DNA from 3 places in the Streptomyces sp. WG7 genome. Region 3 is predicted to be linked to each of the others. Evidence: riboswitches for the same ligand, from Rfam matches in the RefSeq annotation. Region 3 holds a riboswitch; each other region holds the start of a gene.
The links. Region 3 has a riboswitch for cobalamin ahead of ACP4J0_RS06570 (ABC transporter substrate-binding protein). Riboswitches for the same ligand answer to the same signal wherever they lie in the genome.

Region 1 (6,172 bases), on a different contig from region 3:
CGGCGTCCGCGCCGCGCAGCGAACCGCAGTACACGGGCAGCGCGTTGGCGCCGTGCGCCTCGATCGCGTCGCACAGCGTGTCGACGAAGGCGGTGTTGCCGCTCAGCTGGTGGGCGCGGTAGAAGAGCACGCCGACCGTCGGGCGGCCCTCGGTGAACGCCCGCTCGCCGTGGAGGCCGTACTCCGGCATCTTCTCCGGCTCGTCGAAGCCCTCGCCGGTCAGCAGCACCGTGTCCGACAGGAAGCGCGCCAGCTGCGTGAGGTTGGCGGGGCCGCCCTCGACGAGGTAGCGCAGCGCCTCCGCCACGACCCCGGCCGGCACCGACGACTCCGCCATGAGCTCCGCGTCCGGCACGCTCTCGCCGCCGAGCAGGACGGTCGGCACACCGGCGGCCTTCAGCGCGGCGAGCCCGTCCTCCCAGGCGCGCTTGCCGCCGAGCAGGCGCACGACGGCGACGTCCGCGCCCTCGACGAGTCCCGGCAGCTCCTCCGTCACGTCGACCCGGGTCGGGTTGCCGATGCGGTAGGCGGCGTCCGACGCTCGGGCCGCCAGCAGGTCCGTGTCGGCGGTGGACAACAACAACACTGTGCTCATGCGGGCGCTCCTGGTGGAATGAAGGGCAGTCCTCGGGGCGCGCCGGACTCGATGAGCCGCCACAGCGCGTCCGTGTCCGCGTGCTGGTCGATGAGGTCGCCTAGCCGGTCGAGCTGCTCCTCGCGCAGCGCGGCGAACGAGGTGTCGGGAGCCGGCACGAAGCGGCGGCCCGCGGCGGCGGCCACCTCGCGCAGGAACGCCCGCCGGAAGCCGTCCGACTCCAGCGAGCCGTGCCAGTGCGTGCCCCAGGTCTGGCCGACCCGGCAGCCGTCCAAGAAGGGCTCGCCCCCGGTCACTTCGGCGACCCCGTGGTGGATCTCGTACCCCTCGACGTGTTCGCCGAGGGCCTCGCCCACCGGCCGCGTGAGGGTCTTTTCGCGCGCGAACCGCACGCGCACGGGCAGCAGTCCGAGCCCGTCCACGTGCCCGGCGCGGGACTCGACGTCGTCCTCGATGTGCTCGCCGAGCAGTTGGAAACCGCCGCAGATGCCGAGCACGGGCCGCCGCTCGGCCACCCGGCGCGCGATGGCGTCCGCGAGCCCCCGCTCCCGCAGCCACTCCAGCGCCCGGACCGTCCCCCGCGTCCCCGGCACGATGACGAGATCCGCGTCGGCCAGCTCCTCCGGCCGGTCCGCGAAGCGCACCACGACGCCCGGCTCGGCGGCGAGCGCGTCGACGTCGGTGAAGTTGGACATCAGCGGGACCGCGCAGACGGCGACCCGCAGCACGTCCTCGCCGACGGGCGGCGCGACGGCCGACTCCCGCACCGTCCCCCGCAGCGAGACGCGCAGCCCGTCCTCCTCGTCGATGCCGAGCCCGTGCCGGAAGGGCAGCACGCCGTACGTCCGCCGCCCGGTCAGGCCGTGCAGCATGTTCAGGCCGGGTTCCAGCAGGGACACGTCGCCGCGGAACTTGTTGACGAGGAACCCGGCGACCAGCGCCTGGTCCTCGGGCGCCAGCAGCGCCACCGTGCCGAAGAAGGACGCGAAGACGCCCCCGCGGTCGATGTCGCCGACGACGAGCACGGGGAACCCGGCGCCCCGGGCGATCCCCATGTTCACGATGTCGGTCCGGCGCAGGTTGATCTCGGCCGGACTGCCCGCCCCCTCGCAGATCACCGCGTCGTACGTGTCCCGCAGTTCGGCCAGACAGTCCAGCACGGTGCCGAGCAGCCGCTGCTGCCGCCCGCCGTGGTAGCCGCGGGCGCTCATCTCGCCGACCGGCTTGCCGAGCAGCACGACCTGGCTGCTCTGCTCGCCGCCCGGCTTGAGCAGCACCGGGTTCATCAGCGCGGTCGGCTCCACGCGGCACGCCTGGGCCTGCATGGCCTGCGCCCGCCCGATCTCGGCGCCCTCGCGGGTGACGAAGGAGTTCAGCGACATGTTCTGCGCCTTGAAGGGCGCGACCTTGACGCCCTGACGCACCAGCCAGCGGCAGATCCCGGCGGTGACGACGCTCTTGCCGGCGTCGGAGGTGGTGCCGGCGACGAGGAGGCCACCGCTCATGAGTCACGTCCCTTCGTGAGTGCCCGGCGGCCGAGCAGCCGCGCGCCCGCGCACACGCCGAGCGCCAGCCAGCCCACGCGCCGGGAGAGCCGTACGGCCCGGTCGATGTCGCCGGAACCGGCCCGGACGGCGCGTCCCGCCGCCCCGTTGAGGACGGGCCGGTGCTCGACGCGCCCCCCGTAGGAGAGCGTCCCGCCGAGCCGCACGCCCAGGGCGCCCGCGAAGGAGGCCTCCACGGGACCGGCGTTGGGGCTCGGGTGCTGTGCGGCGTCGGCGCGCCAGGCCCGTACGGCGCCCCGCGGATCGCCGCCGGCCACGGTGGCCAGGACGGCGGTCAGCCGGGCGCCGGGCCAGCCCGCGAGGTCGTCGAGCCGGGCCGAGGCCCAGCCGTAGCGGCGATACCGGGGCGACTTGTGGCCGACCATCGCGTCCAGGGTGTTCACGGCCCGGAAGCCGGCCAGCCCCGGCACTCCGGCCACGGCGCCCCACACCAGGGCGCCCACCACCGCGTCCGAGGTGTTCTCGGCGACGGACTCCACGACGGCCCGGGCAATCCCGTCGGCGTCCAGCGCCTGCGGGTCCCGCCCGCACAGGTGCGGCAGCCGCGCGCGGGCCGCCTCGACGTCGCCGGCCTCCAGGGCACGGCCGATGGCGCTCGCCTCGCGGGCGAGCGAGGTCCCGCCGACCACCGACCAGGTGGCGGCGGCGGTCAGCGCGACGGAGGCGGCGGGGGAGCGGCGTACGGCGCGGGTGGCGGCCAGCCCGAGGGCGGCGGCGCCACCGGCGCACACGGCGGTGTGCAGCGCGCCCCACCCGCGGTGGTCACGCCACAGCACCCGTTCCACGGCACCGGCGGCACGGCCGAACGCGGCGACCGGGTGTCCGCGGCGCGGATCGCCGAGGAGGAGGTCACCGAGGAGGCCGGCGGCGGCGCCGTACGCGAAGACGCGTTCGGCACGCACGGGGCTCAGCCGGTCACACGGTCAGGGAGGAACCTGGTACTGAACGTCGATCGGCAGCCGAGCATGGCGGTATGTCCTCACTCAGGGTGTCCGCGCCCTGGTTCGAAGAGACCGGCGGTGAGAGTTCCTGGCTCCCGGGGATCCTTCCCCGGTCACAGTGGCGGGACCGCGCCGGATTCGCACCGGGCTTCCTCTCCTGCCGCCGTATTGGCTCCGGCAGTCCACCACGGCCCGCGAACACCAGTCAACCTGGCGTTGACCTGCGGCGGGGGAGTGTGCGAAGGCCCACACGCGGGCGGTGTGCGCCGGCACGAGAAGAAGGCGGGGCGCGGGACGGTCGGAGTCCGTCCCGCGCCCCGCCTCAGGGGTCTGCGCGGAGGGTCGGGCGGCGTTCGTCGCCGTACGACCCTCGGGGGCCGGGCGGCCTTCGTGGGCCGGGCGACGATCGGCGTGGGTCAGGCGACGATCAGATAGATCCCGTACGCCACCGCCGCCGCGCAGGCCGCGAAGCACGCGTACGCGCCGGTGACCGCGAGGGTCGCGGAGCCGCCCTGCGCGGCGGCCCGCTCCTGGCGGGAGAGGCCGGTGATGCCGAGGGTGAACAGGCCCACCAGGACCACGGTGGCCACGAGGCTGACCCCGAAGACGGAGCCGAGAGCTGCCCAGTCGATGCTCATGGAGGTTCGCTTCCTTCGTACCCGGGGCGCGGGCTCAGACGGTGGTGGTGGCCGACGGGGCCTTGGAGTCGGACGCGGAGGCCGGGACGGTGCCCGCCAGGTCCTCGGTGACGCCCGCCGGGGGCGGGGACACGGCGGCCATCGCCGTGGTCACCACACCGGACGGCTCGGCCTCGTCGACGACGTTGGTGTGGTCGACGACCTCGCGCCGGGAGACCTTCCAGATGGCGGCGCTGGAGACGACCAGGAAGACGGCGACGAGCGCGGTGCCCCAGTCGCCCAGGCCGCAGACCCACTCGGCGATCGCGGCGACCAGGGCCGCGGCCGGCAGGGTCAGACCCCAGGCGACGAACATCCGGGTGGCCGTGGACCAGCGCACCACGCCGCCCTTGCGGCCGAGGCCCGCGCCCATCACCGCGCCGGAGACCGAGTGGGTGGTGGAGAGGGAGAAGCCGAGGTGGGAGGAGGCCAGGATGACCGTGGCGGCACTGGTCTGGGCGGCGAAGCCCTGCTGCGGCTGCAGGTCGGTCAGGCCCTTGCCCATGGTGCGGATGATGCGCCAGCCGCCGAGGTAGGTGCCGAGCGCGATGGCGACGCCCGCGGAGAGGATGACCCACAGGGGCGGGTCGGAGTCGGGGGCGAGGGAGCCGCCGGCGACCAGGGCCAGGGTGATGATGCCCATCGTCTTCTGCGCGTCGTTGGTGCCGTGCGCCAGCGAGACCAGCCCGGCGGAGGCGATCTGCCCGGCGCGGTAGCCCTTCGAGGCGGCCTTGCCGTCGGCCTTGCGGCCGAGCTTGTACGTCAGCCGCGCGCCGAGCAGCGCCGCGACTCCCGCGACGATCGGGGCGGCGATCGCCGGGATCAGCACCTTGGTGACGAGCGCGTCGCCGTTCACCGCGCCGACGCCCGCCGAGGCGACCGCGGCACCGATCAGGCCGCCCATGAGGGCGTGCGAGGAGCTGGACGGGAGTCCGACCAGCCAGGTCAGCAGGTTCCAGAGGATCGCGCCGACCAGGGCGGCGAAGATGACCTCGGGACGGATGCCGGTCTCGTCGACGAGACCCTTGGAGATCGTGTTGGCGACCTCCACCGAGAGGAAGGCGCCGACAAGGTTGAGGACGGCGGACATCGCCACCGCCACCTTGGGCTTGAGCGCACCGGTCGAAATGGTCGTTGCCATCGCGTTCGCGGTGTCGTGGAAACCGTTCGTGAAATCGAACGCGAGTGCGGTTACCACCACAATCGCGAGGATCAGCGAGAAGCTTTCCATTTACCCAGGCAATCGTTCGAGGTCATTGGCTGGACGAACGTAGGTAACCAGAGTGAACGGAAGATGAACTGGGCTGGGCGTCACGGTGACCGGAACCGGCGCTACCGCCTCCCTCTGTGTGTCCGGCCCGATGCTCTCCGGAGACGTGCCTGGCAGGATCGCCGCGAGGCCGGCCGGCGGCGGCACGGCAGGGGGCACCCGATGCCCGGAAGGAGACGGTGACTGTGACGTATTCGCGGGTCGGAGAGGTGCGGGGCGACGAGGAACGGTCCACGGAGGCCGCCTGGGAGGCACTCGTCGCGACGGCCCGGCGGACGGTGGCGGACGGGCTGGTGGTCGGCACCTCCGGCAACGTCTCGGTGCGCGTCGACGACACGGTGCTGGTCACTCCTACGGGTGTTCCCTACGACCGTCTGGCCCCGGACGACATGACCGGCGTCGACCTCGACGGGCGGCAGGTGCTCGGCACGCTGGTGCCCACCAGCGAACTGCCCATGCACCTCGCCGTGTACCGCGCAACCGACGCCCGGGCCGTCGTCCACACCCACGCCGTCCACGCGACGGCGGTCTCGGTCCTCGTCCCCGAGCTCCCGCCGGTCCACTACATGACCGCCGCCCTCGGCGGCCCCGTCCGGGTCGCCCCCTACGCGACCTACGGCACCGACGAACTGGCCCGCACCATGCTCGATGCCCTCACCGACCGCACCGGCTGCCTCCTCCAGAACCACGGCACGATCACCTACGGCACCTCCCTCGACCAGGCGTACGACCGCACGGCCCAGCTGGAGTGGATGTGCCGCCTCTGGCTGACGGCCTCCTCGGTGCCGGGCCGCACCCCGTCGCTGCTGACGGACCACCAGCTGGCGGAGGTGACGGAACGGCTCCGGGGGTACGGGCAGCGGGGCTGACGAACGGGCGGTCGGCCACCGGGACGGAGGCCCGGTCGCGGCACGGAGGCCGTTCACCGCACGGAGGCCGGTCACCGGTCACCGGTGCGAGGTCCGGTCTGGGCACCGGTACGAGAACCTGTCAGGGGTACGCGTCCCGGTCACCGGTACACGGACCGGCCGCCGGTACGGGGCCAGGTAACTGGTACGGACCCGCCCGCCGGTACGGGGCGAGGTCACTGGTACGGACCCAACCGCCGGTATGGGGTCAGGTCA
Region 2 (6,172 bases), on a different contig from region 3:
TTGAGGTTCTGGAAGGACAGCAGGGCGTCCTTCAGCAGCGGCCAGCCGAGCAGCAGCACGGTGGCCGCGCAGGCGGGCAGCAGCAACAGGTACGGGGTGAGCGCGCCGGCGCGCGACGCGGCTCTCTGTTTCGGCCCGCCGGCCTCCCCGCCGTCCGCCTTGCGGACGTCCGCCGGGCCTGAGGGCGGCCGTTCGGTCTGCACGGTCATGCTCGCGGTCTCTCTCTTCTCGACCTGTTCACCTCGACGCCGGGGCGGGGGCCGCCGTGTGCCGGCCCCCGCCCCGGCTCACCCGGTGCTACTGCTGCTGCGCCAGGCGCTCGTTGAACTCGCCCTCGACCTGCTCGGCGGCCTCGGCCGGCGACTTGCCCTTCAGCACGGCCGTCAGATACGTCTTGATCGGGTTGGGGTCGTTCTCGACCGCGGCCCACTCCGGGATCAGCGGCGTAGTGTCACCGAACTTCGTGGCCGGCGCGGCGGCCTCGGCGGCGGCGTTGCCCTGCAGGTTGGTCTGCAGCGACTCCTTGTTCGGGATGACGCCGTTGGCCTTGGCCAGCGCACCCTCGTACTTGTCGGACAGCGCGAGCTTCAGGAACTCCTTGGCCAGTTCCTGCTTCTTGCTGCCCGCGGCGACGGCCAGGTTGGAGCCGCCGAGGAAGACGCCCTCGGGCTTGTCGGCCGTGGCGCCCGGGATGGTGAAGTAGCCGAGGTCCTTCTCGATCGCCGGGTTGGTGGTGATCGCCGTGGCGCCCTCCCAGCCCATGCCGATGAAGGCGCCGGTCTTGCCCTTGGCGAAGATCTCGCCCTGCTGCGGGGTGGCCTCGTCCTTGTCCTTGGGCGCCTTGGACAGGGCCTGGAACTTCTTGTAGGTCTCGGTGGCGGCGGCGATCTTCGGGTCGCCGAGGTTGGAGACGTACTTGTCGCCGTCCTTCTTGACCAGCTCGCCGCCCTCGCCGATGACCAGGCCCACGAAGTGGTACCAGTTCTGGCCGGGCAGGTAGATCGGCTCGGCGTCGGTCTTCTCGCCGATCGTCTTGAGGGCGTTGTAGAACTCGTCGCGGGTCTTGGGCGTGCCCTTGATGCCCGCGTCCGCCCAGATCTTCTTGTTGTAGACGACCACGCGGTTGACCACGAACCACGGGGCCGCGTACTGCTTGCCGTCGAAGACGGCGGACTTGTTGAGGGACTCGGACCAGTCGGTGCCGATCTCGCTCTTGAGGTCGCTCAGGTCCGCCAGTCCGCCGGTCTTGGCGTAGGCGGGGGTCTGGGTGTTGCCGATCTCGAAGACGTCGGGCGGGTTCTCCTCGGAGAGAGCGGTGGTCAGCTTCTGCTGGATGCCGTTCCACTTCTGGATCTCGAACTTGACCTTGGCCTTGGTCTTCGCCTCGAACTCCTTGGCGAGGTCCGCCTGCCAGCCGTCGGGCGAGGAACCGTCCATCACCCACACGTTGAGCGTCTCGCCGGCGAAACCGTCCGCCCCGGTCTCCTTGCCGTCGTCGCCCCCGCACGCCGCGATCGAGACCATCATGCCCGCGATACCGATCGCGGCTGTCAGCTTGCGCTTCACGCCAACCCTCCTCAGGGATGCCACACAACCCCCCTGCCTCCCCGCGGTTGCTCGTCGACGCGGACCGCCCATGGGGCCGGGACCTGGACCAATGGTGTAGACCAGTACGGGGAGCTTGGCCCAGACCAATAGGGCTGTCAAGGGTGTTCAACCACGGCCCCCTCGTCCGTGATGCGACCGAGATATGCAGGGACCTTTCATTGCGCAACGGGCAGATCGGGCGGACCGGGACCGGGCGTACCACCGCCCGCCCCATGGCGTGCCGGTACGGGCCCGAACGCGCGTACCAGTGGCTCCGGGTGAGGCTATGGACTAGACCAGCAGGGGCCGCGCGGGTATACAGAAGGGATCACGGAGCGTGCGGGACCATACCGGCACGAAGCCGTGCCACGATGTGAGCCGTGGCCGACAGGGATATCGGTCGCTTCGGCACCCGGAGCCGGGAAGGCAGAGCATGAGCACCGACGTCAGCAGTGCGGAGAACGAGGGTGGGGCGACCGTCCGTACCGCGCGCGTGCCCAAGTACTACCGTCTGAAGAAGCATCTGCTCGACATGACCCGGACGCAGACTCCGGGCACGCCGGTCCCGCCCGAGCGCACGCTGGCCGCGGAGTTCGACACCTCGCGCACGACCGTGCGCCAGGCCCTGCAGGAACTGGTCGTCGAAGGCCGGCTGGAGCGCATCCAGGGCAAGGGCACCTTCGTCGCCAAGCCCAAGGTGTCGCAGGCCCTGCAACTCACCTCGTACACCGAGGACATGCGGGCCCAGGGCCTCGAACCCACCTCGCAGCTGCTGGACATCGGCTACATCACCGCCGACGACCGGCTCGCCGGGCTGCTGGACATCACGGCCGGCGGGCGGGTGCTGCGCATCGAGCGGCTGCGCATGGCCAACGGCGAGCCGATGGCCATCGAGACCACCCACCTGAGCGCCAAGCGCTTCCCGGCCCTGCGCCGCTCCCTGGTGAAGTACACGTCCCTCTACACGGCCCTCGCCGAGGTGTACGACGTCCATCTCGCCGAGGCCGAGGAGACCATCGAGACCTCGCTGGCCACGCCGCGCGAGGCCGGCCTGCTCGGCACCGACGTCGGCCTGCCCATGCTGATGCTCTCCCGGCACTCGCAGGACCGGACGGGCCAGCCGGTGGAGTGGGTGCGCTCGGTGTACCGGGGCGACCGCTACAAGTTCGTGGCCCGGCTGAAGCGGCCCCGGGACTGAGCGCGGCCCGGCCCCGGGGCGTATCCGGCGAAGGCCCGCACGCGCGGCGGCGACGTTGCGGTTGAGGACCGATATGCGGACGAGGTCTTCCGCTGTCCTGACGCCGTCCCCTACATTTCGTGCGCACTGCACGAGGTGATCAGCGAGGGGACGGAGCCACCGCATGTCACAAGCCCCGGAAGTGAGCAGAGGGCCGACGGTGACGCCGGTGCGCGTCGTCATCGGCCTCTGCCTTGTCGCACCGTTCGTCGCCATGCTGTGGGTCGGTTCGTACGCGAAGACGGACCCGGCCTTCATCGGCATCCCGTTCTTCTACTGGTACCAGATGGCGTGGGTGATCGTCTCCACCGTGCTCACGGTGATCGCCTACAAGCTGTGGCAGCGTGACCAGCGCGCCCGCCGGGAAGGCGGGGCCAAGTGAACGACGGCGTGAACGGCGTCGCACTCGCCGTCTTCATCTTCTTCTTCGTCCTCGTCACCGCCATGGGCTTCATGGCCGCCCGCTGGCGCCGGGCCGCGAACGACCAGAGCCTCGACGAGTGGGGCCTCGGCGGCCGCTCGTTCGGCACCTGGGTCACCTGGTTTCTGCTGGGCGGCGACCTGTACACCGCGTACACCTTCGTGGCCGTACCGGCGGCGATCTACGCGGCGGGCGCGGCCGGCTTCTTCGCGGTGCCCTACACGATCCTGGTCTACCCGCTGATCTTCACCTTCCTGCCCCGGCTGTGGTCGGTCTCCCACAAGCACGGGTACGTGACGACCTCGGACTTCGTCCGCGGCCGGTTCGGCTCGAAGGGGCTGTCGCTGGCGGTCGCCTTGACGGGCATCCTGGCCACGATGCCGTACATCGCGCTCCAGCTGGTCGGCATCCAGGCCGTGCTGGACGTGATGGGTGTCGGCGGCGGCGAGGACACCAACTGGTTCGTCAAGGACCTGCCCCTGCTGATCGCCTTCGGCGTGCTGGCGGCGTACACCTACTCGTCGGGGCTGCGCGCGCCCGCGCTGATCGCCTTCGTGAAGGACACGCTGATCTACATCGTGATCGCGGTGGCGATCATCTACATCCCGATCAAGCTGGGCGGCTTCGACGACATCTTCGCCGCGGCGGGCGACAAGTTCACCGAGTCGGGCAACGGCGGGCTGGTGCCGGACCACGGCGGCCAGTGGACGTACGCCACCCTGGCACTCGGCTCGGCGCTCGCGCTGTTCATGTACCCGCACTCGATCACCGCCACGCTGTCCTCGCGCAGCCGCGAGGTGATCCGCCGCAACACCACGATCCTGCCCCTGTACTCGCTGATGCTCGGTCTGCTCGCGCTGCTGGGCTTCATGGCGATCGCGGCGGGGGTGAAGGTGGAGAACGGGCAGTTGGCGATCCCGCAGCTGTTCGAGAACATGTTCCCGGACTGGTTCGCCGGCGTGGCCTTCGCGGCGATCGGCATCGGCGCCCTGGTCCCGGCGGCGATCATGTCGATCGCGGCCGCGAACCTCTTCACCCGCAACATCTACAAGGACTTCATCAAGCCGGACGCCACCCCGGCGCAGGAGACGAAGGTCTCCAAGCTGGTCTCCCTGCTGGTGAAGGTGGGCGCGCTGGTCTTCGTCCTCGGCATGGACAAGACGGTCGCGATCAACTTCCAGCTGCTCGGCGGCATCTGGATCCTGCAGACCTTCCCGGCCCTGGTCGGCGGCCTGTTCACCCGCTGGTTCCACCGCTGGGCGCTGCTCGGCGGCTGGGCGGTCGGCATGGTCTACGGCACGGTCGCCGCGTACGGTGTCGCCTCGCCGACGCAGAAGCACTTCGGCGGCTCCTCCGACGAGATCCCCGGCATCGGCGAGATCGGCTACATCGGCCTCACCGCCTTCGTGCTGAACGTCCTGGTCACCGTCGTCCTGACCTTCGTCCTGCGGGCGGCCAAGGCGCCCGACGGCGTCGACGAGACCAAGCCGAGCGACTACACGGCGGACGCGGGCGACCCCGGCGTCCAGGTGGAACTGCCACCGGCCACGGCGGGCACCTCGCACTGACCCCTGGCACGCGTCGGGCCGTCGGAGAGATCCGGCGGCCCGTTGTCGTACGCGGCGGCGGAGCACGACCACGCGCTGACGTCCGGCACGGGATCGGCACTACATCTGGGGGTGCTCGCGGAACACGGCACAAGATGTATGCTCATGCTCGCTGTCGCCGCAGGGGAATCCGGTGCGAATCCGGAACTGTCCCGCAACGGTGTACTTGTGTGCGTCTGTACACGAGTCGAGTCCGAGGACCTGCCGACAGTGCGCCCGGCCGTCCCGGTCCGGGTGCCATGACGTCCGGGCCTCGTGGAGTGGGCCGGTGGACGCGACGCCGTGTGCGCTCGTGAGCTGCCCCCTGCCCTCCGCCAGGCCCCGTGCCGAGCGAGGGAGTGCCCCACGTGACCATCGCGCCAGCCGACCCGGTTTCAGCGACCCCGGTGACGCCTTCAGCGACCTCAGCGGCTCCGGTACCCGGAGTGAGCGAGGAACCCGGCAACCCGGGTGCCGTCCTGCTGCGGACCCTGACCGGGCTGACCGCCGACCTCCCCGACGCCGACCCCGGCCGGGTCGCCGCCGCCGCACTGCGCGGCCGGTCCGCCCGCGCGGACGAGGCCGAACTGCGCGAGCTCGCCACCGAGGCGGCTGCCGGGCTCATCTCGGAGGACCCGGTCTACTCCCGGCTGGCCGCCCGGCTGCTGACCATCGGCATCCGCGCCGAGGCCGCCTCCCAGGGCGTCACCTCCTTCACCGAGTCGGTCGCCACCGGCCACCGCGAGGGCCTGATCGCCGACCGCACCGCCGAGTTCGTCCGACTGCACGCGGACCGGCTGGACGCGCTGATCGACCCGGCCGCCGACGACCGCTTCGGCTACTTCGGGCTGCGCACCCTGTACAGCCGCTACCTGCTCCGGCACCCGATCACCCGCAAGGCCGTCGAGACGCCCCAGCACTTCCTGCTGCGCGTCGCCGCCGGGCTCGCCGAGGACGACACCGTACGGTCCGTCGACGAAGTGGCCGCCCTCTACGGGCTGATGAGCCGCCTCGACTACCTGCCCTCCTCCCCCACCCTGTTCAACTCCGGCACCCGGCACGCCCAGATGTCGTCCTGCTACCTCCTCGACTCCCCCAAGGACGAGCTGGACTCCCTCTACGACCGCCTCCACCAGGTCGCCCGCCTGTCCAAGCACGCCGGCGGCATCGGCATCGCCTACTCCCGCGTCCGCGCCCGGGGTTCACTGATCCGCGGCACCAACGGGCACTCCAACGGCATCGTCCCGTTCCTGAAGACGCTGGACGCCTCGGTCGCCGCCGTGAACCAGGGCGGCCGGCGCAAGGGCGCGGCGGCGGTCTACCTGGAGACCTGGCACGCGG
Region 3 (6,172 bases):
ACGACCGCGATGCTCCACTACGCCCGCGGGGTCGCCCTCTCGGCCACCGGCAAGGTCGCCGAGGCGGAGGCCGAACGCGTCCTGTTCCGCGAGGCGGCCGCCCGGGTGCCGCGGACCCGCACCCTGTTCAACAACACCTGCGCCGACATCCTCGCCATCGCCTCCGCCATGCTCGACGGCGAACTGGAGTACCGCAAGGGCGATCACGCCGCCGCCTTCGCCGCCCTGGAGCGGTCGGTCGAACTGGACGACAACCTCCCCTACGACGAACCGTGGGGCTGGATGCAGCCCACCCGGCACGCCTACGGAGCCCTGCTCCTGGAACAGGGCCGGGTCGCCGAGGCCGAGGCGGTCTACCGGGCCGATCTGGGTCTCGACGACACCCTTCCCCGCGCCCTGCAGCACCCGGGGAACGTCTGGGCCCTGCACGGACTCCACGAGTGCCTGGCGCGCCTGGGCAAGGAGGGAGAGGCGCGGATCGTGGCACAGCAGCTGAAGCTCGCCACCGCCCTGGCGGACGTACCGGTCGAGGCCTCCTGCTACTGCCGCCTCGACACCGCGCCGGCCACCGGTGGTGCGGGCGGCTGCTGCGCCACGGACCACTGAGCGTCCCGGTTGGGCGTCCCGGTTCGGGTCAGACGTTGACGCCGAAGTCCGCGGCGATGCCCGCCAGGCCCGAGGCGTACCCCTGCCCGACCGCCCGGAACTTCCACTCGGCGCCGTGCCGGTACAGCTCGCCGAAGACCATCGCGGTCTCGGTCGACGCGTCCTCGGAGAGGTCGTAGCGGGCGAGTTCCTGGTTGCCCGCCTGGTTGACGACGCGGATGAAGGCGTTGCGGACCTGGCCGAAGCTCTGCCCGCGGTTCTCCGCGTCGTGGATGGAGACCGGGAAGACGATCCTGTCGACCTCGGCGGGGACGGCGGCGAGGTTCACCTTGACCGCCTCGTCGTCGCCCTCGCCCTCGCCGGTGAGGTTGTCGCCGGTGTGCTCCACCGAGCCGTCCGGGCTGGTCAGGTTGTTGTAGAAGACGAAGTGCCCGTCCGAGAGCACCTTGCCGGAGGTGTCGAGGAGCAGTGCGGAGGCGTCGAGGTCGTAGTCGGTACCGGTCGTGGTGCGCACGTCCCAGCCGAGGCCGACGACGACGGCGGTCAGGCCGGGCGCCTCCTTGCTGAGCGAGACGTTGCCGCCCTTGGCCAGGGAAACTCCCACTGCGTTCTCCTTCGTCAGGTCTGCTGGATGACTTCCGCCGATCACGCTACCCGACGCACTACAGTGCTGTAGAAGTATGCCCTTCTATACGATGTGACCTCGGAAGGCGGACAGCGGCGGAAGGAGGCGGGACGTGATGGATCACCGGCGTCCGCGGCGGCGGGGGCAGGGCGAGCTGGAGGCGCTGGTGCTGTCGGCGCTGTGCGAGGCGGACGGGCCCGCGACGGCCGGCTGGGTGCAGGAGCGCCTGGGCGGCGACCTCGCCTACACCACCGTGATCACGATCCTGACCCGATTGCTGGAGAAGGGCGCGGTCAGCCGCGAGCGCGCGGGCCGTTCCTTCGCCTGGACACCCGCCTCCGACCAGGCGGGCCTCGCCGCGCGGAAGATGCGCAAGGTCCTGGACGCCGAGAGTGACCGGGAAGCGGTGCTGGCCAGCTTCGTCACCGGTCTCGACCCGGACGACGAGCGGCTGCTGCGCGAACTCCTGGGACACGCGCGCGATGTGGGGGACGGCTGACGCCGCATGGGTGTATTCGTCTTCCTGCCGCTGGTCCTGCCCTTGACGGCCTGGCCGATCGCCCGGCTGGCCGAACAGCATCTGCACCCGCGGAGTGCGACCAGGCTGCTCACCGCGGTGGCCGCCGTGATGGCCCTGTGCAGCACGGTGTGCCTGGCCCTGGTGATGGTGGTCGGCACCGCGCAACTGCCGGGCAACCCCCTGCCGGACGGCTGGTCCGACCCCGAGGTGCGGGCGGCGGTGCCGTACGACGAGGTCGTCGGCAAGGCGGCGATCCCCGCGTTGTGCGCGGTGGTCGTGGCCTCGGCGCGGGCCCTGTGGCGGCACGGCAGGGTGCGTCGCCGCGCCCACCGCGCGCTGGCCGGACTGCCGGGGACCGGAGTGGCCGTACTCCCGGACGAGGTGCCCTACGCGTACGCGCTGCCCGGCGGCCGCCGGGACCGCGTGGTGGTGAGCACGGCCCTGCTCGACTGCCTCGAACCGGCAGAGCGGCGCGCGCTGTTCGCGCACGAGCGGGCCCACCTGACCGCCCGGCACCATCGCTTCCTGCTCGCCGTCCGGCTCGCCGCCCTGGCCAACCCGTTCCTGCGGCCCCTGCGGACCGCCGTCTCCTACACGGCGGAGCGGTGGGCGGACGAGGAGGCCGCGCGGACGGTCGGCGACCGCCGCGCGGTGGCGACCGCGATCGGCAAGGCGGCCCTGGTCTCCCGGGGCACCCCGGTCGCCACCCTCGCCGGCCTCGCGGCGCCCGGCCCGGTACCGCGCCGGGTGGCGGCCCTGCTGGGCCCCGCGCCCGCTGTCCGCACCTGGCCCCCGGTGTTCACCTCGGTGGGCCTGGCGGCATGGGCCGCGGCCGCCGGAACCGCCGTGTCGGCGATGTCGTCCGCGAACGCCGCCGTCACGATGTTCCTCATCCTCCGCGCCGCGACGCCCCTCTGAGCGTCTCGCGTCTCCCCTCCGAAAACACCCGCGCGATCCCGGGGCGCTGAGGTGGTCCGGGATCGCATCGGCGGACGGCCGCCCCCCTGGCACCGCGGTGGCCCTGTGGTAGCTTGCGGGAGCCAGTCGAACCCACCTGGTGGGTCAGGGAATCCGGTGCGAATCCGGAGCTGACGCGCAGCGGTGAGGGGGACGGGCGGGACAACGGCCACTGGGCGGCACAAGCCGTCCGGGAAGGCGTCCCGCCCGGACGATCCCGAGTCCGAAGACCTGCTGGCACCCGCGCCGCGTACGGCGCGGGCCACACCGTACGAACGGGCTTCGCGTATGAGCCCTCGACGCCAGAGGATCTTCCATGTCCGCAGCGCGCCCCGCCGGCTTCCGCCGCTCCTTCCGTCCCTTCCCCTCCCGCTTCCCGCTGCTGCTGTCCGGTGCCCTGCTGGCGTCCGGCTGCGGTTCCGCAACGACTGCTACCGACTCCGCGGCGCCGGCCGAGGCAGCCGGTTATCCACGCACCGTCAGTGACTGCGGGCACAAGGTGGAGATCCCCGCGCCACCCGAACGGGCCGTCTCCCTCAATCAGGGCACCACGGAGATCCTGCTCTCGCTGGGCCTGGCCGACCGGATGGCGGGGACTGCCACCTGGACCGACCCGGTCATGAAGGGCCTGGAGAAGGCGAACGCCGGTGTGCCCCGGCTCGCCGACAACATGCCCTCCTTCGAGAAGGTCCTGGACGCCGAACCCGACTTCGTCGCGGCCTCCTTCGCCTCCACGCTCGGCTCCGGCGGCGTGGCCACGCGCGAGCAGTTCACCGAACTCGGGGTGCCCGCCTACCTGTCCCCGTCCGACTGCGTCGGCAAGGACAACGGCGGCGACGGCGACGGCGTCCGCAGCGAGCCCCTGACCATGGACACCGTCTACGGCGAAGTCCACGACCTGGCCCGGGTGTTCGGCGTCGAGCAGCGCGGCGAAGAACTGGTCGCGGACCTGAAGGCGCGGGTCGAGAAGGCCACCTCGGGCGTCGACGCCTCCGGTGTCACTCTCATGTACTGGTTCGCCAACTCCACTTCGCCCTACATGGCGGGCTGCTGCGGCGCCCCCGGCATCATGACCCGCGCGCTCGGCGCGGAGAACGCCATGGACGACACCCACGAGGAATGGCCCCAGGTCGGCTGGGAAACCGTCGCCGACCGAGACCCCGACGTCCTCGTCGTCGGAGACCTCACCCGCAAGTCCCAGACGGCCGAGACCGCCGCGAAGAAGATCGAGTTTCTGGAGTCCGACCCCGTCACCAAGAACATGACCGCCGTCAGGAAGAAGCGGTACGTGCTGCTGAGCGGGCAGGCCATGAACCCCACCATCCGCACCGTCGAGGGCGTGGAGAAGGTGGCGGCGGCGCTGCGCGCGTACGGCCTCACCAAGTGACGTCCGGAAGCCGGATGACGCCGGGAAGCCGGAGGACACCGGGCAGTCGGGTGACGTCCACGAGCCGGGGGATCCCCGGCCTACGCGCGGCCGGGCGCCGCTACCCGGTGTGGGCGGCGGCCGGCTTCGTCGCCCTGTGCGCCTCCGTGGCCGTCGCCGTCACCATCGGTCCCGCGGACATCGGCGTCGGCGAGGTCTGGTCCGTGGTCGTCTCCCATCTCGGCGGCGGTACCCCCGGCGTGGACGTCACCCCGATCCGCGACGGCATCGTCTGGAACCTGCGGCTGCCCCGTACCCTCCTCGCGGCGGTGTGCGGTGCAGGCCTCGCCGTGTGCGGCGCCGTACTCCAGTCCCTGCTGCGCAACCCGCTCGCCGACCCCTTCGTCCTGGGCGTCTCCTCCGGTGCCTCGACCGGTGCCGTCCTGGTCGTCGTCCTCGGCGTGGGCGGCGGCGCGCTGTCCGTGTCGGGCGGGGCGTTCATCGGGGCGGTCTGCTCCTTCGCGCTGGTGATGCTGCTCAGTCACAGCCTCGGCGGCACCCCGGACCGGGTGGTGCTCGCCGGCGTGGCGGCGATGCAGCTGTTCTCCGCGCTCACGTCGTTCGTCGTGATGACCGCGGCCGACGCCGAGACCACCCGCGGCGTGCTGTTCTGGCTGCTCGGCTCGCTCGGCGGGGCGGGCTGGACGGACGTGTGGACGGGTACGGCGGTCCTGGTCGTGGTCCTGGCCGTGTGCCTCGGGTACGCCGGGACACTGGACGCCTTCGCGTTCGGTCAGGACGCGGCGGCCACGCTCGGCGTCCACGTGGCCCGCACCCGGCTGGTCCTGCTGTGCGCCACCGCCCTGCTCACCGCGGCCCTGGTCGCCTCGGCCGGGGCCATCGGCTTCGTCGGCCTGGTGCTGCCGCACGCCGTACGGGCGTTGACCGGCCCCGGACACGCCCGGCTGCTGCCGGTCTGCGCGCTCGCCGGGGCGGTGTTCCTGGTGTGGGTCGACACCCTGGCCCGTACCGTCCTCGAACCCCAAGAGGTCCCGGTGGGCGTGATGACCTCGCTCATCGGCGTGCCCGCCTTCGTCCTCGTCCTGTACCGCACCAGGAGGACACGGTGACGCTGAACGCCGAGCGGGTCTCCCGCGCCGCCGGCGGGCGGCTCATCCTGGACGGCGTCGACCTGGCCCCCCGGCCCGGTGCCATGACCGGACTGCTCGGCCCCAACGGCTCGGGCAAGTCCACCCTGCTGCGGCTGCTGGCCGGCGTGCTCACCCCCGCCTCCGGCGTCGTCACCCTCGACGGCCGCCCGCTGGACCGGGCGGGCCGCAGGGACGTCGCCCGGCGGGTGGCCGTGGTCGAGCAGCAGGCGGACACGCAGGTCGAACTGACCGTCCGGGACGTCGTCCGGCTCGGCCGGATCCCGCACCGCCGCGCCTGGACGCCGACGTCGGCGTCCGACGAGGAGGCGGTCACGGACGCCCTGGAACGCACCGGACTGACCGGGCAGGCGGACCGGCTCTGGCACACCCTCTCCGGCGGCGAACGCCAGCGCGTCCAGATCGCCCGCGCCCTCGCCCAGCAGCCGCGGGAACTCCTGCTGGACGAACCGACCAACCACCTCGACATACAGCACCAGCTCGACGTACTGACCCTGGTCGCCGCCCTGCCCGTCACCAGTGTGGTCGCCCTCCACGACCTCAACCTCGCGGCGATGTACTGCGACCACCTCGTGGTGCTGTCCGAGGGGCGGGTCGTGGCCTGTGGCGATCCCGCCGAGGTCCTGACCGCGGACCTGGTCGCCGAGGTCTACCGGGTGCACGCCGAGATCGCCCCCACCGGTCCGGGCGGCCGCCCGCACGTCCGGTTCCTCGGCACACTGACGGACGCTCCCCGGGCGGGTGACGGTGCTCGGCTCGGCAGCCCGGGCACCACCGCATCGCTCGAGCGGCGCAAGCGACGCGGCTGAGACGGCGCACAGGCCCGAGCCGCCGACCGCCCCGCGGCCCCGGCGGACCCCGGACACCGTCGAGCGGCCGGTCTCTCGGCTGCGCCGCGGGGGCGACGAGGAAGGGGCCGCGCTGATCCG

Region 1: another riboswitch for cobalamin. It lies ahead of ACP4J0_RS16955 (cobalamin biosynthesis protein); the one in region 3 lies ahead of ACP4J0_RS06570 (ABC transporter substrate-binding protein).
Region 2: another riboswitch for cobalamin. It lies ahead of ACP4J0_RS25420 (ribonucleoside-diphosphate reductase subunit alpha); the one in region 3 lies ahead of ACP4J0_RS06570 (ABC transporter substrate-binding protein).

Annotation. Positions count from the first base shown of each region.
Region 1 covers NZ_JBNGGE010000014.1:55,926-62,097, reverse strand. The annotation lists gene cobN (cobaltochelatase subunit CobN) at 1-595, opposite strand, end outside; gene ACP4J0_RS16960 (cobyric acid synthase) at 592-2,100, opposite strand; gene ACP4J0_RS16955 (cobalamin biosynthesis protein) at 2,097-3,062, opposite strand; cobalamin riboswitch at 3,165-3,303, opposite strand; gene ACP4J0_RS16950 (hypothetical protein) at 3,518-3,739, opposite strand; gene ACP4J0_RS16945 (anion permease) at 3,774-5,009, opposite strand; gene ACP4J0_RS16940 (class II aldolase/adducin family protein) at 5,234-5,917, shown strand.
Region 2 covers NZ_JBNGGE010000029.1:36,737-42,908, forward strand. The annotation lists gene ACP4J0_RS25395 (carbohydrate ABC transporter permease) at 1-209, opposite strand, end outside; gene ACP4J0_RS25400 (extracellular solute-binding protein) at 298-1,566, opposite strand; gene ACP4J0_RS25405 (GntR family transcriptional regulator) at 2,021-2,785, shown strand; gene ACP4J0_RS25410 (DUF3311 domain-containing protein) at 2,949-3,206, shown strand; gene mctP (monocarboxylate uptake permease MctP) at 3,203-4,813, shown strand; cobalamin riboswitch at 4,952-5,075, shown strand; gene ACP4J0_RS25420 (ribonucleoside-diphosphate reductase subunit alpha) at 5,200-6,172, shown strand, end outside.
Region 3 covers NZ_JBNGGE010000004.1:135,178-141,349, reverse strand. The annotation lists gene ACP4J0_RS06590 (hypothetical protein) at 1-606, shown strand, start outside; gene ACP4J0_RS06585 (TerD family protein) at 635-1,210, opposite strand; gene ACP4J0_RS06580 (BlaI/MecI/CopY family transcriptional regulator) at 1,347-1,730, shown strand; gene ACP4J0_RS06575 (M56 family metallopeptidase) at 1,737-2,669, shown strand; cobalamin riboswitch at 2,776-2,961, shown strand; gene ACP4J0_RS06570 (ABC transporter substrate-binding protein) at 3,025-4,095, shown strand; gene ACP4J0_RS06565 (FecCD family ABC transporter permease) at 4,110-5,204, shown strand; gene ACP4J0_RS06560 (ABC transporter ATP-binding protein) at 5,201-6,052, shown strand.